2 regions of the Pelotomaculum isophthalicicum JI genome follow, and region 2 is predicted to be linked to the other one. Evidence: riboswitches for the same ligand, from Rfam matches in the RefSeq annotation. Region 2 holds a riboswitch; the other holds the start of a gene.

Region 1 (14,750 bases), on a different contig from region 2:
CGCTGGCATTTTGCTCAATTGCTTGAAAGAGAATTGAATTCACTAAACGCACGACCGGCGCTTCATTCACTTCTGCCTCCAAAGCAATGTTTTCAGGTTCCTGCCGGTCTGCCGGCAACTCATGTTCCTCAAGGAATTTGTCAACATCCCATATTCCAAAATGTTTTTTGATAACCGTAAGTACATCCTTTTTAGTTAAAATATTGTTCTCACTCCTTACGCTGTAATAAAACCTGATGAACCCTAATCCAACAATAACTTCTATAATAATACATTATTTTCCTCCTTTCTTGCATTTATTTAATTAAAAAAAGACCGATTAACAAATCGATCTTTTATGACAGTAATGTTTTAAAGGCAATTATTTTGCTGTCAACATATTCCTCATCTGTGAAATTAGTGCCGTAAATAACCAAATCCGCAACATTTGACCGCGCATGAGATTGGCAAAAGTTAGATTCATTTTGTTCTGCCCGTAAAGCACAAAATGATTGCCTCTTATAAAAGCCGGCGTAAAAAACGGGAAACCCTGGATATGATCCCAATGGGTGTGAGTAATAAAGATTTCACCTATGAATAATTTAACAGTTAGACAAGAGGTAACAATATTTCTAGTATATTCTTTGTAACGGACCCATAACCTGATTTTTTCGGAATAGTTAAATTCTATTTCTGATATCAGACATGATTTGGGCACTATACCAGAATCTTTTTCGTTTTATTTTTTTAAAAAAGATAACAATATTCCAAAAGGAAGTGGCGGATAGACATAGCCCATTCATTACGTACCATTGCGGAAAGAGACAAGTAAAGGCACGAAATCAAGGAGGGCAACTAAATTGGCTAAACGTCAAACAAAACCGGCCCAAGAGAGAACAACCGCTCCCATAGGAAACGGTTCAATAATAGCCAGAAAAGGTGTTTGCGCTAAAAAAGCAAAAGAAGAATCCCTGAAAAACAAAACCGCTGAATAATGGCTATAATATTTAACCGCAATTTCTAACATAACCCTCTATTTCTTTAATGTTTTTAATCAGAACTTCCAGTTTTTCAGGAAGTAAAGACTGCGCTCCATCACACAAAGCTTCTTTCGGTTTGTTGTGAACCTCCACGATAACACCGTCGGCTCCTGCCACAATCGCCGCCAGGGATGTTTTGATCACATAACGCCATTTCCCAATTGCGTGGCTGGGGTCGACGATTATCGGCAAATGAGAAAGATGCTTTATAATTGGCACAGCGGTTATATCCAGGATGTTTCTGGTAAAGCTGTCAAAACCTCTTACTCCCCTCTCACATAAAATGACCTGTTCATTGCCTTCTAATAAAATATATTCCGCGGCCATCAGCCACTCCTCAATTGTAGAAGACATTCCCCTTTTAAGTAAGATGGGTTTACCAATTCTTGCAACTTTTTTTATTAAATTAAAGTTTTGGGCGTTGCGAGTTCCTATTTGCAGCACGTCGGCGTATTTTGCGACCAGTGGTAATGATTCCTCGTCTGTGACTTCAGTAACAATCGGCAGACCTACCTTTTCCCGGGCCTGCGCCAGGATCTTCAGCCCTTCCTCCCCTAACCCCTGGAAAGAATAAGGAGAAGTTCTAGGCTTAAAAGCCCCCCCGCGAAGCATTGTCGCTCCCGATTTTTTAACAGCCCTGGCTATAGAGATCAACTGGTCACGATTTTCCACAGCGCATGGACCGGCAATAACATTAATCGAACCATCGCCGATTTTAATGTTGCCGATTTTTATCACCGTATTTTTTTTATTAGGATTACGGCTGGCTAATTTATACGGTTCCTGTACTGACACCGGTTTTTCAATTCCTGATATATTACCCAAATCAAATACTCTGTCAGTTACCGCCGCTATCTCTTCCCCGGTTGGTTCCTTTTTTGCAGCTAAAACCACTCTAAAAACCTCCTTAAAATAATTTAAGCCGTGAAGTTAACCCTCACGGCTTCTATATCTTAATATAAAGTTAAGAACTCCCCCGCGAGTGTACTCCGCTCGCGGTAGTTTATCAACAGCGCAAGCAGATGTTATTTTTTTGTAAGCAAGCCAAAAAGCACTTGATAAAAATAACCAAGTGCAAAGCTGGTAAAGTACTTTTGACCGCTTTGGCATGCTGACATTTAAATACACCTACTTTTTAATTACTAAAATTATATATTAAGCAAGCCTTATCTGTAAAGATCTATTTTTTTTGCCAGTCATTCCACACGAAACGGCTGTTTCGGTAAAACAACCCGGTAATGTTATAATAATAAAAAAATTAATATTGTAAAAGGAGCTTATTATTTATATGGAGGATTATCTTGTGCGCGGAATAGGCGAGGATGGGCAGTTTCGTGTTTTTGCCGCTGTTGCCACCAACCTTGTAGAGGAAGCCAGGCGCAGACACGATACCTGGCCGGTTGCCAGCGCAGCCCTGGGGCGCGGGCTTACCGCCGGGCTGCTGCTTAGCGCCAACCTGAAGGGTGATGACCTTCTTACCATGCGTATTCTGGGTGACGGACCCCTTGGGGCAATTATTGTCACGGCAAACGCCGCGGGTGAAGTGCGGGGGTATGTTCAAGAACCCCACGTTGACCTGCCGCCCGCCCAGGAAGGAAAACTGCCGGTGGGAGCCGCGGTGGGAAAAGGTTTTCTTCATGTCACCAGGGACCTCGGTTTAAAAGAGCCCTTCACAGGAAGCGTGGAACTAGTTTCAGGTGAGATTGGCGAGGATGTGGCACAGTATCTTTTAACCTCGGAACAAACTCCGTCAGCAGTGTCACTGGGCGTGCTTGTCGGTCCCGATGCTGGCGTAAAAGCTTCGGGAGGCCTGATTATCCAGCTTTTCCCCGGTGCAAGTGAAAAGATTCTGTCCCACCTGAAAAAATGCCTGCTAGATATGCCCCCCGTAAGCAGCTTGGTCAACCTCGGGATGACCCCCGAGGAGATTGTTTCCCGGGCTGTAAATGGCCTGAATGTACGTTACCTGGAAAAAAATCCGGTGCGCTTTGCCTGTAAGTGTTCACGGGAAAAAGTAGGGGATATTTTGGCCGCAATGGGGAGAAAGGAGATTGAAAAACTCTTGCAGGAAAAAGGCAAGGTGGAAGTATATTGCCATTTTTGCGGTGAAGAATATATTTTCGACGCGCCAGATTTATCTGTATTTATTTAATACTCAATATCATGCAAGGAGTACTGAGGAAGTATTGTGGGCAACGTCAAATGATTAACGGGACGAGCTTCAATTTGCCGCAGGCGGCCAGATTGTCGTCTTTTATTATCAACGCGCCGGTGATACCCTCGATTCCTACTGCATATTCTACCGCAGTTTGAACATCTTCTTTGTTTTGAACCAGGTTGCCCGCGGCGGTGGCTACCGCGTCAGCCAGGATGGCGGAAGGAGAAAGGATCACGGTGGCGTCGGCTTTACCCAGACTCAATGAAGGGCCGACGGTGCCTGAGGAGGTGCAAATCCCGATGGGTGTATCTTCCGGCATGATCTCCAGTGCAATTCGATTGGACAAAGCGGAACTGCCGGCGAACACCCCGATCCTGCGCTGCCGGGTGCTGCGCAGGTAAATATCACCGCCATTTTCCACTATAACATCCTTCGAACGCCGGACAAGCGCCTTGCCCACATATTGAGCAAAGGCGCCCGCCACGGCAGCCATAGGGCCCACCCCCGCCTTGCGTGCCGCTTCGGCCATATCTGCCGCGATGGGAGGCGCGTCCGGACTGACTGTATGTGGTTTCAGCGTGTTAAGAAAAACAGGGTCCGACTTGATATAATTTTCAAGAAGAACCCTTTCTTCCCGCACCATTTCTTCCACCCAGCGCGTCAATTCCAAAGAAAATCTGTCCCGGCGCACCCCAATACTTAAATCAGTCTGGCGCACTACAACTTGAAAGTAAGTCAAGTCTTCCTGGCGGAACTGCCGCCGGTATGAACGTTCAACATAATCCAATTAGAATTTTACCTCCATAGCCTTGACCGGACAAACCTTTACGCAAATCTGGCATAGTACACAGCTGTCACTGTCAAACCTTACTTCCATTGAAGGCCTATCCAGGTACAGCGCTCCGGTGGGACAGATATCAGTACAGGCGCCACAACTGGTACACTTCAATTCGTTCCGTGACAACTGTTCAGCCAAAGGCTGCACCCGGACACCTTCACTTTCAAGGAACTCCAGTCCCTTTGCATATTGTTCCCCGGTAAGCTCCAATACAACAGTACCTTCTTTGTTTGGGTTGACATTCGCTTTAATTATATTGAAGACAAGTTCGTAATCCTTGGCGAGGTGATAAATAATAGGCTTGTCGGATATATCCTTGCCAAAGTGAAGAATTATTTTTTTCGCAGCCAAGCGCCAATCACTCCTCTATTCAATTAATAATCAATCTATTAGCTACTAAACGCCTTTAATGTCCAAAGTTTTCGCCGTAATTTGATCCTGGTAAGAAGGTAATAGCCGTGCCGGCTCCGACAGTAGAAAGTCCCCCCGCAAAATCCAATTCTTTAACTCTCCGGCAATCTCCCTGGCTTTTGGGTAGCTTGACAGAGGCGCGGTTGGGATTTCTTTGCCGTTGATGGTAATTTTCCCGGTTTTCAACTCCGCGTAGCTGACATAGCCTAAATTGCCGGGTATGCGCTGGCTATAAGCCTCGCTGTAGTCGACAACAGGCGCGTAGAGATCGCGATCAGTGATAGAAACGCAACTCATCACATCCTCGTTAAGGATGGGGATAGGGATGCCGATGCCCACCGTCAGGGTAGCGCCATAACCCAGGTAGCTTGTACCGACCAACCATTCAGGTTTCATTTGCTTTAAATCCCCGATCACGGCAAGTGTACCGCCGGCCGGGCCATAAGAATTTTTCTCCGCGTCTGTCTGAATGCCGGGAAAATGTTGCGTACCGTGCCACGCTACATAACCGATTCCCCCACCCAAAAAGATCCTGGTGCCAATCCCGATAGTCAAAAAGTAAGGGTCATTCAGCAACGGACTAAGTTGTCCGGCGCTGCAATAGTGGGCGTTGCCCAAATTCGGCTTAAGCATTCCCATATAAGTATAAATAGTTTTACCGCTTAAATTTACAGCACAGTTATAGTTTTGGTAGGCATTGCGCGGATTGAACAGCGTAGCCTCATTTATTTCATCCAGTGTAATATAAGTTTCCAGCTCCCGCCTGGGGTAACAATCCGTACCATATGATAACGCCTCTAATTTTATTGACTTACCCTCCAACAGGTCTTGGATTACGTGTCCCCCCCCATAGCGGAACTCGCCCGGGTAATTGCTGTTGCAGGGATCATCCTCCGGAAGTTCGGTAGCGCCCAGGTAAACATCAACCGCAGCTATTCCTGTGTACGCGGGAATACCGTTAAGCCATGCTTTTGTCATTCTGATTCTAGGCTTGGAATGGCCGAAATTCAGAAAAACACCGGAAGAACACATCGGGCTAAAAGTACCGGTTGTCACAACATCCACCTGGCGGGCGGCTTCAGAGACACCTTTTTCCTCAACCAGTGAAATAACTTCCTCCGCAGTTAATACTACCGCCTTGCCGGATCTAATTTTCTCATTAATCTCAGCGTAGGTTTTTTCAATAGCCATTTACATACCCCCCTATTATGCCCTTCCATTCCGACAAACCGAAGGCCCCTTCAAACAGAAGAGGCCTGCAAAAAATTGCTTCCTCTCATCTGCCAGAAGAAAAATCTTCTGCTGGAATTAGCACCATTTTGGGTTCTTAACTCCCAACGGTTGCCGGGCTTCATTGGGCCAGTCCCTCCGCCGCTCCGGATAAGAGCACATATTTATATTACATTTGCTAAACTTAAGTTTACCAGTAACCACATTTCATGTCAACGGTTCATGTGTGATTCAAACGACAGAATTAATTTCCTCTACTAATCCTTCTGGCATAATATGCTATATTTAAAAGCCGGCTAATTGATAGATTTAACTACTGTTTAGCGATTTAGAGCGCTTTCTCCTTAAAAAGCAGACTACTATCGTTTCCGGCGATTGCTTCATTTGATACCGGCTTTACCGGTCTAATGTGAAAGTGATTATGCTGGATAACCATCTGATGAACCGTACCACAAAGCGGGCATTTCTTACTTTCGCCGTCTTTGAAACGCATCTCCCCAATATGCCTGCTGCAGCAAGTAACTTCCACACTAATAATAGTACCGTTGTTAAGAATATTTACCCGGTAGTCATTACTGTAATTTTTGGTTTGGTGGTTCATAATACATCACCCCTTAAACAATTACTTTTTTAAGTGATCCAAATATAGCACTAGTTTCTCATGCTGACAACCCCCGGGCCGGGCTATTAATTTATATGAATTTCATACTGGACTGAATATCGCCAAAATAGGCCGCAGGTCATTGTTTATTATTTTAGCTTATAAAAAAAAGACCTATAATAGGTCTCCTTTATCTCGCGGTTTTTTTGTCATTCTTTGAATCAAATATTTCTGCACAGCAATCTCCTTCAATTTCCTGGCAAATGTCACATTCTTCTTCTATGGGTGAGATAACTGCATCAGGAGTTTCGTCTGGATCTTTCTTGCGTGGAATCATTACCAGCTGCCTCCTTATAATCTATTATTATAGTGTAGTAATACCCATATTAAACTTCTCGTATAATTCACTTATATTATTTATCCCTTACCGCAGTATTTTCCCTGAAAAAGAATGATATGGAATATAGGCCGGCTAGTCCAACCAACGTATAAATTACCCTGCTAAAGTCAGATGACGCTCTAACCGTGTCTCCTCCGAATAGAGCTGTGACCAGATCCCACTGAAACAGACCGACCAACAACCAGTTCAAAGCGCCAATAATGACCAGAACTAAAGCTGTTCTTGACAACCATTCCATATTAACACGCCTCCTGTGATTAAGATATATTTATTATGCTAAAAAACAAAAAAGTTATTCTTTTCTTGCATAAAAATATCCAAAGAAATTAAACTTAAAGAAAATGTATTTTTACCTAATGGATAAGGAGGATGCCGGGCATTAGTGTCGAAGGTAATATGTGGTCGGTTATATTCATAAGATTACTATTTAACTCAAAATATTACGTAAAATTATGTAAGCAAAATACTATATCATAATGATGCAAGGTGAAATAATGGTTAACGAGGGTATCACTCAATTATGCAAGTTTGCGGCGGTAGGATGTTTAAACACGTTTATTGATTGGGTCGTTTATTTTACCATAATAAAAATACTTCCTAACGAAAGTATCTTTTTTTATGCCGTGGCCAAAGGTTTCAGTTACTTTTGCGGTATAGTCAACAGCTTTTTCCTCAACCGGTACTGGACATTTAAAACAAGCCCGGATGAAAACGATAAAAACAGGTTTCTAAAATTCACTTTGGTCAACGCGCTTGGTCTTGGAATAAACAGCACTTCTGTATATATACTGCTAAATTTATATATCTCTCAGATGGTAGCGCTTTTTTTAGCGACTTCTATCGCGTTTAGTTTTAATTTTATCCTTAGTAAATTATGGGTTTTCCGCAAAGGCAAAATGGTGCCCAAAACAACCGGGGGTTAATTCGTGTCCAGAAAAGATTTTACACGTGTTGGTTATATCTATCTGCTTAACAAGATTTATATTGTTTTTCTAATTTGGCTAACGAGAGATGTTCTAAATCCATTTCTCCCCGCAACTACCGACGGTCTTCATCCCAATGTAATTTTTGATTCTTTGCTTCATTGGGACGCCGGATGGTTTCTCAGGATAGCCGGACAAGGTTATGATTTTGACAGCGCCCCTTTTTTCCCTATGTTTCCCTTTTTGATCCGCCTGTTCACTTACGTTGTTGGGAACGGGGTAGCCGCCGGGTTTTTGATTTCCAATATTGCGCTTTTTATTGCTTGTTGCTTTCTTTATATTATTGCTAAAGAAGACTTTGACAAGAAAACGGCCACTACAACAGTTTTTATTTTGCTATTTTTTCCTACAGCTATATTTTTTACCTCCATTTATTCCGAATCTTTACTATTGGCTTTTGCCCTGGCATCTTTTTATTTCGCCAGGAACGGGCGCTGGGTATGGGCAGTTCTCCTGGCTAGTTGCGCGGCCCTCACCCGGAATATCGGAGTAGTCTTATTTTTCGCTTTTTTGTACATGCAATACCAGGAAAACAATAAAAAAATAATACTTAAAAAGGCATTGCCTCTCCTCTTAATACCGGTATCACTATCTATCTTCATGCTTGTTTTGTGGAAGCAAGCCGGAGACCCCCTGGCTTTTGCCCATTCATTGAACAGCGAGTATTGGGGATACCGCCACTTTGCCTACCCGGGCGCAGGCCAATTTCTTAACCTGACAATTTTTTTCTATCACAGCGATTTTTATAGTCTTTTTGAATCAGGAATGGCGTTGTCATTCCTTTACTTAATCATAAAGAGTTTTAAATATTTAAAGGACAAGCCGCAACTGATTTTCCTGACACTGGGGTTTTTGATTCCATTTTCTTCAGTAGTTGATAACTTGCCCCTTGGAATGCCCCGTTATATTTTAGTATTATTCCCGGGGTACATCGCCTTGGCCCGCTTACTGTATAAAAACGGTTTGACTCAAGTATATTCGGTCATTTCCATCCTGGTTTTCTCAACGGTAACTATTCTTTTTGTGGTTGGACGGTGGATAAGCTAACACTATGACGAAGATTCAGAACGAATTAGCTTTTGGAGACCTTTAGGCATATAACACGGCTCATATTCAATTCTGGTGTAAAGTTAGCTGGTTAAAGAACCAGTTTTTTTATTTTTATCAAGAATTTTGAAATATCGTCATCGGTATTGACTTATTCAGCAGACTAGTTGTTATCATGGAACCCCCGGATACTCATTCACATAGTATATATAGATTCACAAAGGTATTTTCAAACTATTCAAAAGTAAAGTGTGGTACGATACTATGACAACTTATCTTGACGCAGTTACTTCCCTGGGCAAAGGCAGCCTACATCCGGGGGGATTCTTCCACACTCTCAATGTGCTTAGACAAATTGATCTGTCTGATGAAGATATTGTTCTTGATATCGGATGTGGGACCGGCCGAACCGCTTGCCATATAGCAAAAAATTCAGGCGCATTTGTTTTTGCCCTGGACAACTCTGAGGAAATGTTGCAAAAGGCTACGTATAGGGCGTCACAAGAAGGTGTGCAAGTGCAGTATGTGCTTTGTGATGCTGGAGACACACCATTCCGAAATAAAGTTATTGATTTGATCTTAGTTGAGTCGGTATTAATATTTTTACCGGCAATTTCTATACTGCGAGAGTGCAATAGAATATTAAAAAAAAATGGGATATTAATTTGCGTAGAGATGTGCGCAAGCAAATCTCTGCCCAAGATAGCGAGGGAACAAATTCAAGCAGCCTGCAATTTGCCTCATATACCTTCTTTTGAAGAATGGTTGATATTATTTCAAAATACAGGATTTGCACCCGTCAAAGTACAGCGTAATAATTTTCCGGGTTTATTAGATAATATTAAGAACATACTGTATCCGGATCCTTACCAAGTAGTATCACGAGGAACAGGATCAAGCCGGGAAGTTAATAATGTAATGCAAAAATATATGCAGTTAATCCAAATATATAAAAAATACTTGGGATATGGCACCTTTCTCATGAAAAAACTATAAAAAGAAGCTTGACCATAAGTAAAAAAAATGATAGACTAAAAAAGTGCGGGCGGCACATTAAAAAACTAAATCAATAATAACGTGGGGATATAGCTCAGCTGGGAGAGCGCCTGAATGGCATTCAGGAGGTCAGCGGTTCGATCCCGCTTATCTCCACCAGAAAAATCAAGGCCTAGAGGCCTTTTTTTATTTGCATAAAATCAACTTTATGCCCATAGTTATGATACCTGCCTCTCTCCTATACTTTTTATAAGTTCATATGCAATATTGGGGCTTTCAAGCCGCATGATGCTTTCTTCTGCACTGCCAAAGCTCAATAGATTTATACTACCATACCATACGATCCTTTGGTCTATAACTGCAAATTTTTGGTGAATATTTGATCTAAAAACCACACTTACTCCAGCATCTTCTAATAATTTCAAAGTACCTTGCAAAGCGTTCATATTCTTTTCCTTGAAATCTTCAACCGGCCTAGTCACCACGATTACTCTCACTTTATTTTGCAATACAACCCTTAGGTGTTGCAGCATTTGCAAAGTACGCTTCTTGGTAATAAACGGACTTACAATCAATATTTCTCTTGCTGCATTCACAATATCATTTGTATATACAGGTAAAAAGTTGCTTTTATCAAAAATAATGTTTATTGACTCTGCTGCAAAACTTTCGCCCTTTGCTTTATAACCAATTGAAGCATATCCGGTAAGCCTTTTATTATACATCTTTTCCAGCATCCTTACATGGATATCCACATAATCATATATTTGTACCTCATTTTTATTTTTAAACAGCCTGTGAAGCCTGCCTGCATATTGCTGTAAAGTCCCTTTCCACGATATAGGCATTGCTAAGAATAACGTATCAAGACGCGGTTCATCAAAACCCTCTCCTATATATTTACCTGTAGCCACTAGAGTTAGCTGTTTATCTGCAGGTGTATTAATTATTCGTTTCATTTTTTCTCTGGTTTCCTTCGTTCCCATACCACCCGTAAGAGATATCACATCAGGAATTCTGTTATTTATTTTTTTGGCAAGTAATTTAACGTGAGCGGTTCTTTCTGTTAAAACAATACAGTTCCTGCCGTCTTCATGGCTTTTAACCACATCATCAACAATTAGCTGATTTCGCATCTCATTAATTACTATTTCGGAATATAACTCCTGAATTGAAACGTCACTTTCATCTTTATTCAACGGAACCCTTAGAGATGTAAATCTTGGTATAATATAATGCTCAAAAGGTCTTTTTTCCGCCTGTTTTTTCGCGTCATCCCTGTATCGTATGGAACCACATTGCATGAATATGATCGGATGATGTCCATCTTTTCTGGTAGGTGTTGCGGTTAATCCATAAACATATTTTGCGTTTGTGCTTTTAAGTATCTTTTCAAAGCTAAAAGCTGAAACATGATGACATTCATCAACAATAATCATACCATAATTTTTCACATATTCCTTGACTTCACCCATTCTATTTAACGATTGCATTATGGCTATATCAATTACTCCACTTAAGCTGTCCTTTCCTGCTCCTATTTGTCCGATAATACTATTAGCTTTTTTTCTTCCTCTCTTTTTTCCCTCATTGATATCTTCATCCGGCAAAGTCTCATTTATCGTCAGAAATTTCATCAATCTTTCTTTCCATTGTGGAACCAAATTGACTTTATCAACCAGAATAAGTGTGTTAACTTTTCTTTCGGCAATCAATTTAATTGCCACAACCGTTTTCCCGAAAGCTGTAGTTCCGCAAAGTACTCCGATATCATGTCTGAGCAATTTATCGAATGCCAGAGGTTGTTCATCTCTCAAGCTACCGTTGAATTCAACATCAATTTTTTTGCCGCAATTCGTCTTGTCAATGTAGTTAACAGCCATTCCTAGTTCTTCAAATATAGCTTTCAAGTCTGCTTCACATCCTCTTGGCAGACACAGATATTCTGCTGTTTCTTCAGAGCAAGAAATAATTCTGGGTATTTTAGTAGTCGGCATGCGCATCGCTTGAGCTCTATAAAACTCCGGATTTTTGAAAGCCGCTAAACGTTTCAAGTGGTTTAACGCCTTTTGAGAAATGCCTGCCTTCGGGATAAATAGCATATTTGCTTTTACAATTTCAACATCTTGTGGAAAATCGTTTTTCAGCAATTTGACTTTGCTTGTTTCCCACGGCTTTTGGTTTTCTTCTTCGTCTTTTTTCAATACTCCAAGTTCGTTCCCGTGGCACAATTTTGTTGAAAGCATTTCAACATCATTTTCGGAGAGTTTATGAATTGTAGCTAAAAACGCCCACTGGTCATTATACGGTTGAAAATTTTCATCGATAAACTCACTATTATTAGCTTTTCTTGCTGCCTTTTGCAAAGGAAGCGCAATCAGATTTCCCAAACCGCCCTTTGGCATTGTGTCCTGATTGGGAAAAAACCTGTCATAGGATTTAAATGTTATCTCATGCCTTTTACTCATGGAGAAGGTAAGTAGCGCACTTCCAAATCTCCTTGCCAGAGCGGCAGATATCGGGCTTTTAAAGAAAAACCACGCATGAGCTCCTTTGCCTGAACGCGAGCGCTCAACAGCTATAGGAATATTAAACTCCGTACACACTTGTCTGATCACTGAAATATCTTTTTGCCACTCTCCATCATCAAAATCAATAGCTAAAAAGTAGCATGTCTCATCTAGGCACAAGGGATATATTCCCGCAACGAAATTGTCACGCCCTCGTAAATGATCATCAATAACCATTTCATTTAAAACAGCATATTCCTTAAAGGCGCAACCTGCACATTTTCCCTTTGGTTTTGCACATAATTCAGATTTCCATTCATGCAAACAGACCGGTGAATACCCGGATGTCCCCTTCTTTTTGTTTTCCCATCTTTTAGCGTAAACATCGTCCCGTCCTTTAAAGAGTGACATGAATAACTTGATTTTTTCTACGCTGTCTGACTTACTGTTTACGTTTAATTGCAAAGTTTTACCTGCAAATTCATTATTAAATATTTCTGGTTCTGATATATAATTGGGAATTTCACCAGGAACAACCTGTGGCTCTATAATACCCAATTGAGCCTTCAAGCTCATTATTTCTTCTTTCAAGCTATTGTTCTCAATCAGTAATGTCTGATACTTCTCAAGCAACTCTTTAAAATCCATATTATTCTCCTAAATTGGAAAATTAACATATTCTAAAGACCAACCAACTGCATATCCAAACCCTGTCGATTGATAATGAAATTGCTATGTTCAAATTCTCTAATGTTGATTTTAAATTGAAAAGGAAAAACGAACTGTGCCGCCGGGATCATCTCCAGCGGCATGTATTGACAATCCGAAACCCGCAGGACCACCTCAGCCAGCCATAGCTTTAATGCCGCATTGGTTATTTCGTATTTTTTCGGCAGGGTATAAATATTGCTTTTACTTCTCTCAATAAGCCCCCAAGATTTGATACTCATCAATACCGCTGTGGTAGCTACCTCCACCCTACGCCTGTCCCCATAGAGACTCTTCACCTTACGGCCTATTTGCCGGCTGGGCACCTCATTTTGCAATCTGAATAGAGTGCCCAATTCATTGACCACATCTTTAAAAAAGGGATAGGCCAGTAAGGTCATACCCCAATGAAAAACAAGACGATCATGAAACGATAAGGATGGCAGCAATTCTAAGGCCCTTTGGCGTAAACTCTTTAATTCACCGGGCGTCAAATACCAGATTTTCATTAATACCGTAACGGCGTTTTTTCTGGATTTAGCACCACGAATATCTGCATTTAGAAATTCATCTAGTTTTTCATGTACATTTTTACGATCCAAACTGCTCGCTTCTCTGGCAATATAGTCCAGATGCCGCAACTTTATTTTTTGATCAAACCCCACCGGTTTTGCCATTTTAAACCTCTAAAAATTATTGTTTGCCTGTAATGTGTATAAAAGGCACCACTACTTCCTCCAGGCTGATCCCCCCGTGACTGACCACATGTTCACCTTTTTGAATAAAAGCTTCTCCGCTTTTGGCCAGCAATACATACACGTCCTCCGGCAAGCCGGACCCGGTCCAGGCCAATGAAGAGTAAGCAGCAGCCGCCTTATCGCGCAACATCTTATCTTTATAGATTCTAACCCGTTCCCCCCGTGTTTCCGCCAGAACACCCTCCGAGACACGGCCAATGCCCCGGCTTTCCTTATTACCATGATCGGAAGTCAAGTAAACCTCGAAGCCTTTATTCATTAAATCTGCCAAAAGTCCTGCCAGATACCCTTTTTCAAGCCATAACTTGAGCTCAGCGTACATCCCTCTGTGCCCTTGCAGGGCCGTATGAACCAGATTGTCAATGGTATCAATCACCAGGCCAAGCACTTTTAGTGAAGGTTTTTGTAAACTATCAGGGGATCGATAAGCCCCTTCTCTTTGACCTAATCTTTTTTCATAGCCGGTATAAGCCTTGAACACATCATGGTTCTCCCAATAAAGTTTCCATGTTGCTTCTTCTTTCCTGGTGGTTCCCAAGGTATGGGAGAAATATACGGGCATTTCTCCGGTAAAAAGGGCTTGTCTGGATATAGAAGTAATGGTGGGAATCCAGGCGAAAACACTCAACTCATCAAAAACAAAGTTTTTCGCCTGTAAATGCTTCCGTATTTGCGCCCACTGGACATAACTCATACCATCCAAGACCACCAGGGCAACTTTTGCATAATGTTTAGCGGCTAAATAATGGGACACCTGGTGCAGCATCACCGGTTTCGGCAAATAGGGAAGGTTTAGCAACCCTCCATAGTTACGGAGCATCCATAGCTCAAATTGGGCGTCCATCCCGGCCTCGACGGCTTTTACTTCGCTAAGAACAGTTTCATTTTGGGTAAAATTCATGGATAAAATTAAATCTTTTATTTCACCGTACAACGGAACGACATTCAACCAGTCCCGGTAATTTCCGATTGCCTGAAGCTTCTCCTTTAAGTTTACCAGTAGTCCTTTAAGACGATTTTTGTGGTCGCTGGCAGGATCAATCACCAGCCCGACATGGGTCCATTGAGGTAACCGCTTACTGTTAAAGCCC
Region 2 (14,750 bases):
GACCGGTACAATCCTAGTTGCCGCTTTTGTTTTGTCGCTATGGGAAATGCTGGCCGGGCGCGGGGTAATTGATTATTTTTTCTTTAGTAAACCTTCGGCTATTTTGCTTGATTTAAAAACACTATTCGTTACGGGGCAAATATGGCCGCATATTATCATCACCTTGCAAGAGACATTTTGGGGATTAGTCATAGGCAGTGCCGCAGGCATCATAGTAGCCTTTATCTTTGGCCAATTTAACTTAATCGCCGGGATATTTGATCCTATTGTCATGGCACTGTACGGGATTCCCAAACTTGCCTTAGGACCTTTATTTATTCTATGGTTTGGACTTGGTATTAAAGCAAAGATATTCATATCCACATTTGCGGTGTTTTTCCTGGTTTTCTTTAGCGCTTACGCCGGCTTTCGCAGTGTTGAGCCTTCTTTAATAAGCACGGTCAAGTTAATGGGCGCCACAAAGGGGCAGATCATGCGAAAGGTAGTTTTCCCTTCATGTATGCCCTGGATAATGGCCGGACTGCGGGCCGGAATCGGGGCAAGTCTTTTGGGGGCGATTGTCGGCGAGTATATCGGATCAAACCGCGGTTTGGGTTGGATGGTGTTGACCGCGGGCGGCATGTACGATACAACACGTGTTTTTTCTTCGATTTTAATATTAACAATGATTATCGCTATTATGAACGGAGGGCTGAAACTGCTGGAGAAGCGCGTTTTAAAATGGCGCCCGTCCGTTCAGTGAAGCGCCTTGTTTAGAACAAATATACAATATGGAGGATTGACTGATGAAATTAAAAATAGTTGTAATTACAGTGTTTATGCTGCTGCTGGCTAACGTTACCGGCTGCGCCGGTAAAAATGCCGTACAAACAAATACCGATAAGAAAATAGAAAAAATTGTGATAGCAGAACCCGGCACGGGAGAAAGCTGGCTCCCCGTTTACCTGGCTGATAAACTGGGATACTTTGACGAACAAGGTCTCAATGTTGATTACTCGGATTTTGGCGGCGGTCATGGCCCCCTGGTGATTGCCTCCCTCATAGCCGGCGACTCACAGTTTGCTTTGACAGGTTATGATCAGGTGCTGAAGACTTATGGTCAAGGCAAAAGCACTAAAATGATCATGGCTACTTCCGACAAGAACCCCTGGTCCCTGTTTGTCGGTAAAGACATTAAGAGTTTTGCCGACCTTAAAGGAAAGAAAATTTCAGGCGGCATGGAAGGTTCGTCACCGCGTGCCTTTGTGAGGGCATGTCTTAAATACGGCGGCCTGGATCCCGAAAAGGATGTGGAGTATGTTACACTGCCCTCGTCGGGATCCTTGATTGGAGCTTTAGAGAAGGGCGAAGTCGCCGCCGGCATTGGCAGCGGGATAACCAAGATTCAGCTTCTTAATCTTGGCTACAAACCGCTTGTGGATCTTACTGATCCGCAGCAGCATCAAAAGGTACTCAATTCAAAAGATTTCCCGCTTTATGTCGTCCAGGTAACCGATGATTTTATAAAAAACCATCCCGATACCGTTCAAAAATTCAGTAACGCCGTAGTGAAGGCTATGCATTGGGAAAACACTCATTCGCCCGAGGAAATTGCGGAAAAAATATCTCCATTTTTTCCCAATGCAAATAAGGACGATTTGATTAGCGATATTAAAGACGTCCAACTTACCTTGTCCAAAGATGGTTACTTTTCTCAAGAAGGCCATGATACCGTTACAAAATCCGCTTTAGACGTGGGTATGATTAAGGAACCGGTAGCGATGGCAAACGTTGTTGACGATTCGTTCTTGAAGAAAGCGCATGATAGCTATGCTAAATAATTGCGAAACCAGGACGATAAAAACAATTTGCGGGATTTGCAACGGCGCCTGCGGGATTTGCCTCGAGCTGAGCGGTGGTGTCATCACCAGTATTAAGGGCGACCAAGATGATCCATTTACCAATGGCTACATTTGCCCCAAAGGCAAGGCTTTGAAAGAATTGGTATACGCGCCGGACCGGCTGACAAAACCGCTTAAAAAGGTGGCGCCCGGCGAGTGGCGGGATATTTCCTGGGAGGACGCCTTTGCTTACATTGTAAGCAAGCTAAAGGAACTAAAGCTAAATTACGGGCCGGAATCCCTGGCTATTCATGTGGGACAAACGGGGGTCAGGAAAGAATTCACTAATTACTTGGAGCGGTTTGCCGCTGTTTACGGCACACCCAATTGCTCTTCAGCGGGAAGTCACTGCCACATATCGAAAAGTATGGCCAACGAGATAACATATGGGATTTTACCGGCCGCCGATTACCTGAACAGCAATTGCATCGTTCTATGGGGATACAATCCCGCCAATGCCTGCCCGCCGCAAATGAATAATATAAACAAGGCGCGAGCCCGCGGCGCCAGGCTAATCGTTGTCGACCCAACGGTTACCCCGGCGGCGCTCAGCGCCGATATCCACTTGCAGCAGAGACCCGGTTCCGACGGGGCTCTGGCCCTGGGGATGCTGTATGTTATTGTTAACGAAGAGTTATATGACAAGAATTTTGTAGCCGAATGGACGATTGGCTTTGACAAGCTCCAGGAGCTTGTTAAAGAATATACCCCGGAAATTACAGAAAAAATCACTTGGGTACCGGCGGCAAAAATAGTAGAGGCTGCCCGCCTTTTTGCCCAAACATCTCCCGCCAATATTTCACCGGGCATTTCGCTGGAACTCCAGACCAACGGTTTTCAAACAGCCAGAGCTCTAGCGATTTTGCAGGCTGTCACCGGCAACCTTGATATAACAGGGGGGGCTCTTTTTGTTCCGCCTGCGAAACTTTCATCTTTGGAAATTCCCATTAAGGAAGCAAAAAAACCGGCTATCGGGGAAAAAGAGTTTCCTGTCTTCCACAAATATACAAAGAGAGCCCAGGCAAACATTTATTACAAGTCGATCTTGAAAGGGGATCCCTATCACATCAAAGGGATGATCGTTGACGGCAGCAATCCGGTGCTAACCTGGCCAAACGCTTCCAAAGTCAAAGAGGCTCTGTCCAGTCTGGAGTTATTATTGGTTATCGATCACTTCATGACTGAAACAGGCCGTTTAGCTGATCTGGTCCTTCCGGCGGCAACTTTCCTCGGACGCTACGAGCTGAGGGATGCTTCTTCGACTTACGGAGTGCAGGGCATCAGTCTGATCGACAAGGTTCTTGAGGACGAAGGAATTACTGACTGGAAATTTTGGAATGAACTGGCCAGGCGGATGGGCCATGAGGAGCACTTTCCCTGGCCGAATGAAGTGGACGCCCTTAATTTCAGGTTGAAACCGTTGGGTTTGTCCTATGACCAGTTAAAGGATAACGGCCTGGGCTATGTTTATTCAGAAAAAGAGGAAAAAAAATACGAAAAGGCTGGCTTTAAGACCTTGTCGGGCAAAGTTGAGATCTTTTCACAAGAATTAGCCGATTACGGCTTCGACCCGCTCCCGGTGTACCGGGAGCCCGGTGAAAGTCCTCTAACAAGTCCGCAGGTCGCTGAAAAATACCCCTTGATATTATCAACCGGAGCAAGGACAATAGGTTATTATCATTCCCGCTACCGCAACATCGAGTCGCTGCGCAAATTACTACCGGAACCGCTGCTTCTCGTTCACCCGGCCAAAGCCGAAGAGATGGGGATCTGTGACGGTGAGACAGTCAAGGTTGAATCGATGCGCGGCAGTATCGAGATGAAGGTAAGTTTCAGCACAAAGTTCGACCCCAGAGTTATCTTCGCGCCACATGGCTGGGATAAAGCCAATAGCAATATCCTGACTGACAGTGAGGTTTTAGACCCGGTAAGCGGGTTTCCGCCTGACCGGGCTCTTTTGGCCCGCATTGTGAAAATTGAAAAATAACGACCGGGGGATAAGGACGATGAGTGAAGACCGGTTGACAAGAGCGGAACGAATGAAGGCGCTGCTCACCAGGAAAGGACTCGACCGGATCCCGGTTAACGCGGGAGCCAGTGTTTACGCCGCCGCCATTTCAGGAATGTATGCCAGAGACTACTATCTAGAACCTGAAAAGGCTATGGAAGCAGGATTATGGGCACTGGCACTGCATCAATATGACGGGACGCCATCCTATAATATACCTGATTGGAGCGGCTGGGATTTCGGGGGGGAAATGGTGTTCCCCACTTCACCCAAAATATCCTTGCCTTATCTAAGCAAAAGAGCTGTACAGGAGCCTGGGGATGTGGAAAAGTTGCAGATGCCTGATTTAGATCAGGCTCCCGCATTCAGCAGGGTTTTCAGGTTCGCTAAAATGGCCTGGGAGAAAGGGTTTGGCGTATCTATTCCCGCGGGATCAGCTATGGGAATTGCCGGCGCTGTTATTGGCCCTGAACTGATGATGCGCTGGCTTAAGAAAGAGCCGGAACTTATCCACCGGGTCCTGCGCCTGGCAACGGATTTCTTGTTAACAATCGCTGACAGGTATATTTTTGAGTTTGGGGCTCTAAATTGTGCCGCCTTTTCAACTTACCCTTTAGAATGCCATGCTTTAATTTCGCACCGTGACTTTGCAAACTTCAGCCTGCCTTATATCAAGGAAATACACCAAAAGCTGTTGGATAAAGGTATAAAAAAATGGATAGTTCATTTATGCGGCGATCATACAAACAACCTGCCTTATTGGACTGGAGAAATTCCTCTGGCCCCGAGAACAGTTTTCCACCTCGGACACGAAGCAGACATCGAACATTTTGCCTGTACCCTTGGAGATGACCATATCATCGGAGGGAACGTCCACACAACATTGCTGCAGACCGGTTCCGCCAATCAAGTATATGAGGCTTCCAGGCAAGTGATCGAAAAAATGAAATACCATCCCGGCGGCTTTATTCTAATGCCCGCCTGCGCGCTGCCGGCCCTTACGCCCCCGTTGAATGTCCACGCGATGCTACAAGCCGCCAGGGATTTCGGTAGATATGAGTAAGACTTGGCGGCGGAAGCGCGCCGGTTCGAAATAGTTTGGGAAGTGAGAAGATGACGGAAAAAGAAAGATTATTGAGTTGTCTGGCCGGAAAGAAAATAGAACGTCCACCGGTTATCTGCCCCGGTGGGATGATGAGCGCGGCTACCACAGAGATACTCCGGAAAGCAAAGGGTAATTTTCATACAGATCCCCTGGTCATGGCTGAAACAGCCGAGGAAATCCGGAGAGCTACCGGTTTTGAGAACTTGGGCGTGCCTTTTTGCATGACGGTGGAAGCGGAACCCCTGGGAAGCGTAGTGGACCTCGGTGACGCGGCGGTGGAACCGAGTGTAACAGCATACGCGGCCCGGGAACCGGCTGATATTACAGAGCATCCCTTCCCCGACCCGCAAAAGGAAGGCCGGCTCCCGGTTGTCCTGGAAGCTATCAGCATTTTAGCCCGGAGAAACACTGAAACTCCTGTTATCGGCAACCTGACCGGTCCGGTCAGCCTGGCCACCTCGGTTATCGATCCCATGAAAATTTTCCGGCTGATGCGCAAGAAACGGGAAGACATACACCTTTTATTTAGCTATCTGACGGAATACCTGATCAGCTACGCCCGCATGCAGATTGCCGCCGGGGCCGATGTGATAACCATCGCCGACCCTACGGCTACCGGGGAAATTTTGGGCGGCGTAAATTTCCGGGAGTTCGTCAGTCCCTGCCTGATCCGCCTGGTAAAAGAAATCCGGGCGGCCGGAGCCGGCGCCATCGTCCACATCTGTGGCGACGCCGCGGTACTCCTGGCTGAATTAAACAAGATCAAAGGAGCCGCTTTAAGTTTTGATTCCCTGGTAAACATGAGACATGCCAAGGAAGAACTTGAAGGTTTCCCTCTGATGGGCAACATCAGCACCCAACTCCTGCACCAGGGCACCCCGGATAGAATTGCCAGGGCGGTTAAAAACAGCTTTGACTGTGGTGTTGAGATCATATCCCCCGCCTGCGGCATCAGCCTGCAAACCCCTTTAAATAATTTAAGGACTCTTACCGGCGCGGTGAAAGGGCTAAATAATGATGACCGGCCGTAAGAGAGTGTGGGCTGCTTTCCAGGGCAGCCATTTAGATCGCCCGCCCAAAGGCGAGATCTTGATCACTCCGGAAATCGTAAAAGAATTTCGCCGCCCCGACATCCAAACTGTTCTTGCTTATTTAAACACGGATTTGGTGGTCCTGCCGATTGAGCAGCCTGAAATGAATTCATCTCTTTGGAGGACCTGGGCAAAAACCGGGTATTTCATTTTTGGCCTTATAACGGGTCCAATAACATACCTCAACAGGAAACTGGGCTGGCTGGGGTTTAGCCGCCTGATGGTAAAGAAACCCTGGGAAGCCCGGGAGATCATGAGCAAAATTATTCAGAACAGCGTCAGATCGGCCACTGCAGCCCTGGAAGCAGGCTGTGACGGAATTATTGCGGCGGATGACCTGGCTGGCGACCGGGGTCTCCTGATCTCCCCTTCTTACCTCGAAAAAAAGTATTTCCCTCTTATCGCCGAATTACTGCGGGGAATCGGCAGCCGGCACGTACCATGCGTCTTTCACTCGGATGGAATCATCATGGAACTTATTGTCCACCTCCGTAAAGCGGGATTTTGGGGAATTCACGGCCTGCAACCATCGGTGGGAATCGGAGCCGGCAGTTTTCGCGGGAAAGGCCTGGAGAACTGGGTTTTTTGGGGGAATTTCGAATTTGAAGGGCAGGCCGGACTAAAAAGTGACACTGAGGTAAAAAACGAGGTCCTCAACCTATTAAAAGAATGGGCCGGTTTCCCGGGCTATATTTTCGGTTCCTCGGGCGGACTGTACAAAGGGCTTTCCCCGAAAGCGATTAAAGCTGCTTACGATGTTATAACATCCTGGAGGTAGGTAAGACATGAGTAAAGGTTTTTACGAGGTGATATTCCAGCCGGAAGGGAAAACCGCTCTGGTTCAGGAGGGCTCCAGCCTCCTGCAGGCCGCCCGGGTGGCTGGACTACGCCTAGAGGCGCCTTGCGACGGCCTTTCAAAGTGCGGGAAATGCAGGCTTAGGGCAAGCGGCAGTTTAAACGCCCCTGAAGAGAAAGAATTGGAGCAGTTGGGCGCGCTGGCAGATGAAGGAATCAGATTAGCCTGTCAGGCCAGAGTTTTCGGGCCTGCCCAAGTAGATCTGCTGAAAAGCAAGGAGGAAACTTTCGAGACCGTCACGGACGGACAAAACAAAGGGGGAAAGATTAACCCCCTGATCAGAAAGCTCGTTCTTCCACCCCATAAAATAGGGGAAGAAAGAAAGACCCTTTGGGAGACCCTTGACTTGAGTCACGCGAAGCATATTTCTCCGGAACGGTTGCCCGTCTTCTTGCGGGCTCTGGCACAGGAACATCTGACGGAGCGCAACTATTCGGAAGCTATTGTGCGAAACAACATACTCCTGGACCTGCGTTACCGCCGGGGGAAAAAATGCCTTGGAATAGCCCTGGACATTGGGACTACCAGTATTGTAGCCGAACTGACGGATCTGGAATCCGGGGAACACCTCGGAACGTGTTCTAGCCTTAATCCACAAATAGCTTTCGGCGGAGACGTTCTGACCCGGATTTCTTACGCGACAAGCCAGGCCGGCGGGGCTCAAATCCTCCAATCAGAAGTGGTCAAAGGGATCAATAAACTTATTGAATCTCTTTGCGGCACTCAGAAAGTTACCTGCGGGGAAATTTACGAAATTGTTGTGGCAGCCAACACAACGATGCTTCATCTACTTTTGGGTGTCAATCCCCGCTCCCTGGCCATCGCGCCATATCGGCCCGTCTTTATCGATCAATTGGAAGTCAGTCCCGGTCCTCTTGGTATCAAAATCGCTCCCGGCGGGGTGGTAACCCTCCTCCCCTCAGCTTCTGCCTTCGTCGGTTCCGACATCGTCGCGGGTCTGTTGGCCACTGACTTTCACCATTTCCAGAAACCTTCTTTATTTATTGATATTGGCACTAACGGGGAAATCGTCGCCCTCAAAGACGGTCTTCTCGCCGGCACCTCTTCCGCCGCCGGTCCCGCCTTGGAGGGAATGAACATTTCTCATGGGTGCCGGGCTGAGGGTGGAGCTATTGAAGCTGTTTCGATTTTCGATGAGGGAGATGTGCATCTCAAGACTATTGGCAATGCTACTCCTATCGGCCTTTGCGGCAGCGGCCTGATAGACCTGGTGGGTGAACTGGTACGGGTTGGGGTCATTGAGCCAAGTGGCCGGTTTAGTAAAAATGAGCGCATACCGGCGGCGTTAGCAGGCCGCTTGGTGGAATTCCAGGGTCAGCGGGCTTTTCTTGTTTCGGAAGATGGGCAGGTTTTCCTGACTCAAAAAGATATCCGGCAAGTCCAATTGGCCAAAGGCGCCATCGCAACCGGTATCGCCTTGCTGTTAAAAGAATTGAACCTCAGTTGTCAGGAGGTCCAACAAGTTTTAGTAGCGGGAGCTTTCGGGTATCATCTAAAACCTGCCTCTTTGTCGGCTATAGGTTTATTGCCCGCCGAGATGCGGGACAAAATAATTTTTGTCGGCAACACCGCCAAAGAAGGAGCCAAGAATGTACTAATTAACAGAGACGCTACCCGGGAGGTCCAGGACATTTGCCAAAGGATAAAAATTAAAGAGTTGTCTTTCCTGCCCGAGTTCCAGGACTATTTTGTTCAGCAACTGGTCTTTCCTGTCTAATCTTTGCAAATCCGAACAAATCGCATTCGGCGACCTTTAGGCATACAACGCGGCTCATGTTCGGCCCTGTAAACGATAAAGAAGGACCTGGCACTTGCTGACCAGGTCCTTTCCTTTGTGTGAATATTTATGAAGTATTCGCAACATGTTTGCATAAAATATGGTGCAGTTTATTTTACTAAACTAATTTAAGGAGTTATAGAATGCAAAAAGAGGAGTTCTACTTTAAAGCTATATCCTTTAAAAAACTTAACTTCTTTTTAAATGTTGCGCTAATAAAAATAAATGAGGCCTGGATAAAGTTTTACTCAGGCCTCATTACCTTATTTTGGACATATAATCTTCAGTATTACATAATCACCTTTTCGGGATGGCTGTAGACATTCATCTTCTCACCACGGGCAAATCCCACTAAAGCAATGCCGAACTCGTCGGCTAAATCCACCGCCAGGCTGGTGGGCGCGGCGCGTGACACTACTATGGGTATACCGCTGTGGCCGGCTTTAATAAGAATCTCCGAAGACACACGCCCGCTCAGCAGCAAACACTTGTCATCAGGCGCCAAATGGTTCAATAAGGCATAACCTAAAACCTTGTCCACAGCATTGTGGCGGCCGATGTCGTCGAACATGCACAGCAACTTTGTATCATCGCCCATAGCCGCGCTATGCACACCGTGAGTCTTGCTGTAGGTTTCAGATCCATATTCCAGTCCACCGATCAAATGTAACAGATGAGAGGCGGCAAACTGCTTGGTGGACTTTACCGGCTCCATTTGTGTAACATCATTGACGAAGTACAGGCATGCCCGCCCCTTGCCGCAGCAACTGGCAATTTGCCGCTTCAAAAATGTCTCGGTTTGCTTCACCGGCGCAGTAGTTTCCACCCACATCAAACCATCATCTTCATTAAAGGTAATATCCTTTATATCAGAATATTTTTTGACTATTCCTTCGTTGATTAAAAAACCTATCGCCAATTCTTTAAACGCGCCTGAAGAACAGATTAAAGTAGCCAGTTCATTATCATTTACATATACTGTCAGCGGTATTTCATCAACAATAAAGTCGTGGCCAGGCTTTACCTTACCTTGATTATAGGTGACTATTCCCCGTTCCTGATAGAGAGATTTTTGAGACACTCTGCCATCCACTCCTTACTTTATTATCAATAAAAAATTTCAGATGCAACCTCTCGGTTTCGGCAGGCCGGCCAGCTTGCAGGCTCCCTTGGCGGGCCCCGCGGGGAACAGCTGGTATATCCGCTTCAAAGTACAGCCGGCCTCTTTGCAAAGCGTGGATAAATTCGGGGCAACCTCGTTTAACTCATAATAATTACGAAGGAATGCGATCACCCGCCAGTGCTCCTCGTTTAGCTCATCGATCCCCTCAGAAGCGGCTAAACTTCTGGCAATATCTTCACTCCAAGAGGCTGGGTCCAAAAGAAATCCATCCTCGTCAATTTCCACCATTACACCGTTTAACTCAAGTACGGACATATATTCTACCTCCATCAACAAGGTACGTACAATTCTATTCCCCCAGTTTAACTATTACGGGCGTAGGCGCCACACCCCCTTCACGCCCAATATCCTAAAATATATAGGCCAATGGGTTACTTCACAGAATTTTCTGAACCAATTTTTCATAATAAAACATTAACGATACCATAAAAGATAATCCCGTATCTATATTATATATTATATTATAAGATCCTTTTTTAAATGGTTATAGATAATTCAACTCTACATTATAACTATCCAGGAGACTGGAACCCCTGGATTCATCTTGCTTTAGCAATTGCTTAGTATAACCGGGTATCATCTAATTTTTTTACCTTATCAGCAATAACTCTGTAAATTTCCGGGATCTTTAATATTTTTGTTATAGTCAATTTCCTCGCTTAAAGGTGACATGGACCGAAATCTTTCAACAATAGGCCCCATGGCCTCCAGGAAGTAATCCACGTCTTCTTCGGTATTACCCGCGCCCAGGGTTAAACGGATAGAACCGTGGGCAATCTCGTGCGGAATGCCCATTGACAAAAGCACGTGTGAAGGTTCCAAGGAACCTGAGGCGCAAGCCGATCCGGTAGAAGCCGCGATACCTTTCATATCCAGGCTCAACAGCACCGACTCGCCTTCGATATATTCAAAAACAAAACTGGCATGGTTTGGCAGGCGAATGGTGGGGTGACCGGTTAATCTAACATGACTGAACCGTTTTGTCACCTCTCCGATTAATTTATCGCGTAAAGTCAACAACCGTTTATTTTCAGCTTCCATATTTTCCATAGCCAGTTCGGCCGCCTTGCCCAGACCCACAATACCAGGCACGTTTTCAGTACCTGCCCGGCGCAGGCGTTCCTGCGCGCCCCCATGGAAAAGCGTCGGCCTCCATCGTGTTCCCTTGCGGACATAAAGCGCGCCGATACCTTTGGGACCGTATATTTTATGTCCTGAGACAGTCAACAAGTCAATCCCCAGATCATCCACATTCACCGGGATTTTCCCAAGACTCTGGACCGCGTCGACATGAAAAATTATACCGCGATCCTTCACTACTTTACCAATCTCGGCAATTGGCATGATCGTGCCGACTTCGTTATTGGCATGCATGATACTGATTAAAATTGTTTTATCTGTTATGGCTTTTTCCACATCATCAACATTTACCATCCCGTATTGATCCACGGGAAGCACCGTGACGCTAAAACCCTGTTTGGCCAACGCCTTTACAGCGTTAAGCGCCGCGTGATGTTCCACCGCACTGGTTATTACGTGGTTTCCCCTCTTGATATTAGTTAAAGCCGCTCCATGGATCGCCATATTATCCGATTCTGTGCCGCCGCTTGTAAATATAATTTCTTCTGATTTCGCGCCAATGGCCTTGGCCACTTTTTCGCGTGATTCATCCAAGGCTTTGCGGGCGATTTGTCCGAAATAGTGCAGGCTGGAAGGGTTGCCATAATTATGTTCAGTCATGAAACGGTATACTTCCTCCGCCACCAGAGGGTGGACAGGTGTAGTAGCACTATGGTCAAAATAAACTCTTCGCATAATTGTATCCCCCATAATATTACCTCATTTCATAGTTAACCACTATACTTTTAAAATTATACTAGCACAACGCTAGTATATTGTCAATCAGATCAAGAAGGCCTTAAATAGCATGTTTTATATCATCAGTTGACAAAAAAATAATATTATCATATTATTTAAATTAAGTTTATATATATTATACACTTAATCTTCTTATCAAGAGAAGGGGAGGGCAGGACCCGAGGAACCTTCGGCAACCTTCAAGCCTTTTGGTTTGAGATGGTGCCAATTTCCGCCGGAAGCACCGGAAAGATGAGAAGAAGAGGCTGTCTCAAAGACCCTTTTCTTCATGAAGAGGGTCTTTAATTTCTTAGGAGCCTCAAGGAGGTTATATATATGGTCAATCCTATTAAAGAAGAGTTAAATGTTCAGGCATCGAACCCGTTACCGGCGGATACTGTTGGCTGGACAGTCCCGCACAGGGCGCGGCTTGCAGATGTGAACAACCCGCTCCCCCTTGATTGCGGGGAAGAAATAACCCCTGTTGAGGTGGAATACGAGACTTACGGCAAACTTAATGAAGCGCGCAACAATGCCATACTTATCCTTCACGCCCTTTCGGGCGATGCCCACGCGGCCGGTAGAAGCGCCAAGGCGGATGAATTGAACCGCCCGTGGCAAAAGAATCGCCCCGGCTGGTGGGACCGCATGATCGGGCCCGGGAAATCCTTCGACACTAACAAATACTTTGTTATATGTTCCAATATCCTGGGAAGTTGTTATGGAACAACAGGGCCGTCCAGCGCCAACCCGGAAACCGGTCAGCCGTACGGCCTCGCATTTCCGGTTGTCACAGTGGGAGATTGGGTCAGACTTCAGGAAAGGTTAATCAGTCATCTCGGCATTAAACGTTTGCGCGCCGTGGCGGGTGGTTCCCTGGGCGGACAGCAAGCCCTGGAGTGGGCACTGGCTTATCCCGGCCGCGTAGAGTCGGCCATCGTCATTGCCTCGTCAACCCGCTTGAGCGCTCAGGGGCTGGCATTTAACGCCGTGGCCCGGCACGCCGTTACAACCGATCCCAATTTTCAAGAAGGCAACTATTATCATGACGCGGCGCCCGACCGGGGACTTGCGGCCGCCCGGATGCTGGCCCATATAACCTACCTTTCGGAAATTTCCATGAGCAGGAAATTCGGGCGCAAATATCGCAACGGGGACGGACCGGGATTTCATCTTGGTGTGGATTTCGAAGTCGAGGGGTACCTTCAACATCAGGGCAACAGCTTTGTAGACCGGTTTGACGCCAACAGCTACTTGTACATAACACGCGCGATGGATTACTATGACGCTTCAAGCTGGGGTGATGGAGACATTGATCAAGCGTGCCGCAGGATTGAGAGCAGGGTGCTGTTAGTCTCATTTTCTTCCGACTGGCTCTACCCGCCGGAACAAATGAAAGAGCTGGCGATAGCCTTGAGCCGTTGCAGAAAACACGTCAGCTACGCTAATATTCAGTCATCGTATGGCCATGACGCTTTCCTTCTGGAGGTCGAGAAGTTATCCCAACTGGTCCGTGGTTTCTTGAAAGTGAGGGGTGTTGAGTGACAAGAAAAAGAAGGAGCCGCTTTGATCATGACGTCATATGCGGTCTTGTCAATGAAGGTTCTTCCGTACTCGACCTGGGCTGCGGAAACGGTGAACTTCTGATAAAACTAATCGAAAGCAAAAATGTGCATGGTTTAGGGATAGAAAAAGATATTGATCAAGTGGCAAAAACCATAACTAAAGGAGTGCCGGTCCTGCATATGGATCTCGACGAAGGGCTAACCGGGTTGCCTGACAGTTCTTTTGATTTTGTTATCTTGGAAAAAACTCTTCAGGCGGTAAAAAAACCTCTTTTCGTCCTTGACGAAATGCTTCGGGTGGGCGGTTCGGGCATCGTCAGCTTCCCTAATTTCGGATACCGGCAGGTCGTTGACTCGCTTGTTACAACCGGCCGGATGCCGGTGACATCAACCCTGCCCTACCAATGGTATGATACTCCGAACATACACCTGTTTACGGCAAATGACTTCCTTGACTGGACCCGCGCAAATCATGTCACTGTGGAACATGGTTTGTTCTGGGTGGATGAGGCAATAATCCCCTTTGAAGAAGGTGACGCGTCTGAAGCCAGCGAAGTTTTATTTGTTGTAAAAAGATTTGACGCGCACATAGAAAACCTCCCCGAGGGGAGGCTGGAAGCAAAATGATGTAAAGAAGGTATTTTTACTCATGACCGCGCATCTCAAAACCTTGTCCTTTAGGACTCTGCTCCATCCTTTGCAGCATTTTATCAGCTTGCTCCTGGGTCATTTTGCCATCTGTCACCGCCTGGGAAATCTCGGCTTTCTTTAATTCGAGCATCTTTTGATAGAATTGATCCATGGTCATGCCTTGCCCGGTAACAATATCCTGAATTTTTTTACCTGCTTGCATTTCGGTTTTAAGCTGCTCTGTAGTAATGCCCAGCGCACTCGCCATGCCGTCAAGGTTGCGGCCTTTCCCTTCAAGACCTTTCTTACCGTTCAGGAAGCCGAGCCTACCCAAGCCAAAATCTTTACCGGCGGCAATCTTGTCGGCTTGCGCTTGAGTGATTTTACCTTGTTGAACTGCTTCGTCGAGCATTTGTTTTTTAGTGGTGTCCAGGGCTGTCGTTACCTGGTCCTGAGTTATACCAAGATTCGTTGCCAGTTTCGATACCCCGCTCCTAAGAGCAGGGCTCGCATCGAGGACTAAGCCGGTCTTGAAAGTCCCCTGGTTAGCTTGTCCGTTATGGTTTATGTTATCCCTTAATTCGGTTTCGGTGATTGCCTTTCAGTAAGACATCCCTATGAACAACTGCGTTACAACAACCCCATAACGTGTTTTGCATATACCAATTCCGATGCTGTCATGCAGGGTGTTAAGTATATTTGGCCGGTGACCGCAGCTGTCCATTATCAGTTCGTGCGCCCGCCGGGTAGTCGCTGCCATGGCAATATTCTCCGCAC

What was found. A riboswitch is a leader RNA that binds a small molecule or an ion and turns the genes downstream of it on or off. The one in region 2 is predicted to bind S-adenosylmethionine.
Region 1: another riboswitch for S-adenosylmethionine. It lies ahead of L7E55_RS09600 (homocysteine biosynthesis protein); the one in region 2 lies ahead of metX (homoserine O-acetyltransferase MetX).

Annotation. Positions count from the first base shown of each region.
Region 1 is NZ_JAKOAV010000016.1:31,254-46,003, reverse strand. It holds gene L7E55_RS09630 (GspE/PulE family protein) at 1-118, opposite strand, end outside; gene L7E55_RS09625 (hypothetical protein) at 840-974, shown strand; gene aroF (3-deoxy-7-phosphoheptulonate synthase) at 987-1,913, opposite strand; gene hslO (Hsp33 family molecular chaperone HslO) at 2,308-3,171, shown strand; gene L7E55_RS09610 (UPF0280 family protein) at 3,218-3,964, opposite strand; gene L7E55_RS09605 (4Fe-4S binding protein) at 3,965-4,366, opposite strand; gene L7E55_RS09600 (homocysteine biosynthesis protein) at 4,412-5,617, opposite strand; SAM riboswitch class I at 5,700-5,813, opposite strand; gene L7E55_RS09595 (hypothetical protein) at 5,985-6,257, opposite strand; gene L7E55_RS09590 (hypothetical protein) at 6,448-6,594, opposite strand; gene L7E55_RS09585 (DUF378 domain-containing protein) at 6,671-6,895, opposite strand; gene L7E55_RS09580 (GtrA family protein) at 7,152-7,580, shown strand; gene L7E55_RS09575 (mannosyltransferase family protein) at 7,584-8,687, shown strand; gene L7E55_RS09570 (class I SAM-dependent methyltransferase) at 8,952-9,683, shown strand; tRNA gene L7E55_RS09565 (tRNA-Ala) at 9,767-9,842, shown strand; gene L7E55_RS09560 (TOTE conflict system archaeo-eukaryotic primase domain-containing protein) at 9,902-12,841, opposite strand; gene L7E55_RS09555 (hypothetical protein) at 12,874-13,578, opposite strand; gene pglZ (BREX-3 system phosphatase PglZ) at 13,595-14,750, opposite strand, start outside.
Region 2 is NZ_JAKOAV010000006.1:48,245-62,994, forward strand. It holds gene L7E55_RS04850 (ABC transporter permease) at 1-742, shown strand, start outside; gene L7E55_RS04855 (ABC transporter substrate-binding protein) at 786-1,820, shown strand; gene L7E55_RS04860 (molybdopterin-containing oxidoreductase family protein) at 1,801-3,867, shown strand; gene L7E55_RS04865 (uroporphyrinogen decarboxylase family protein) at 3,887-4,951, shown strand; gene L7E55_RS04870 (uroporphyrinogen decarboxylase family protein) at 5,002-6,024, shown strand; gene L7E55_RS04875 (uroporphyrinogen decarboxylase family protein) at 6,008-6,862, shown strand; gene L7E55_RS04880 (ASKHA domain-containing protein) at 6,870-8,678, shown strand; gene fdhD (formate dehydrogenase accessory sulfurtransferase FdhD) at 9,028-9,819, opposite strand; gene L7E55_RS04890 (TusE/DsrC/DsvC family sulfur relay protein) at 9,859-10,176, opposite strand; gene nifS (cysteine desulfurase NifS) at 10,519-11,736, opposite strand; SAM riboswitch class I at 11,929-12,037, shown strand; gene metX (homoserine O-acetyltransferase MetX) at 12,115-13,323, shown strand; gene metW (methionine biosynthesis protein MetW) at 13,320-13,970, shown strand; gene L7E55_RS04910 (DUF2680 domain-containing protein) at 13,987-14,385, opposite strand; gene L7E55_RS04915 (CAP domain-containing protein) at 14,575-14,750, opposite strand, start outside.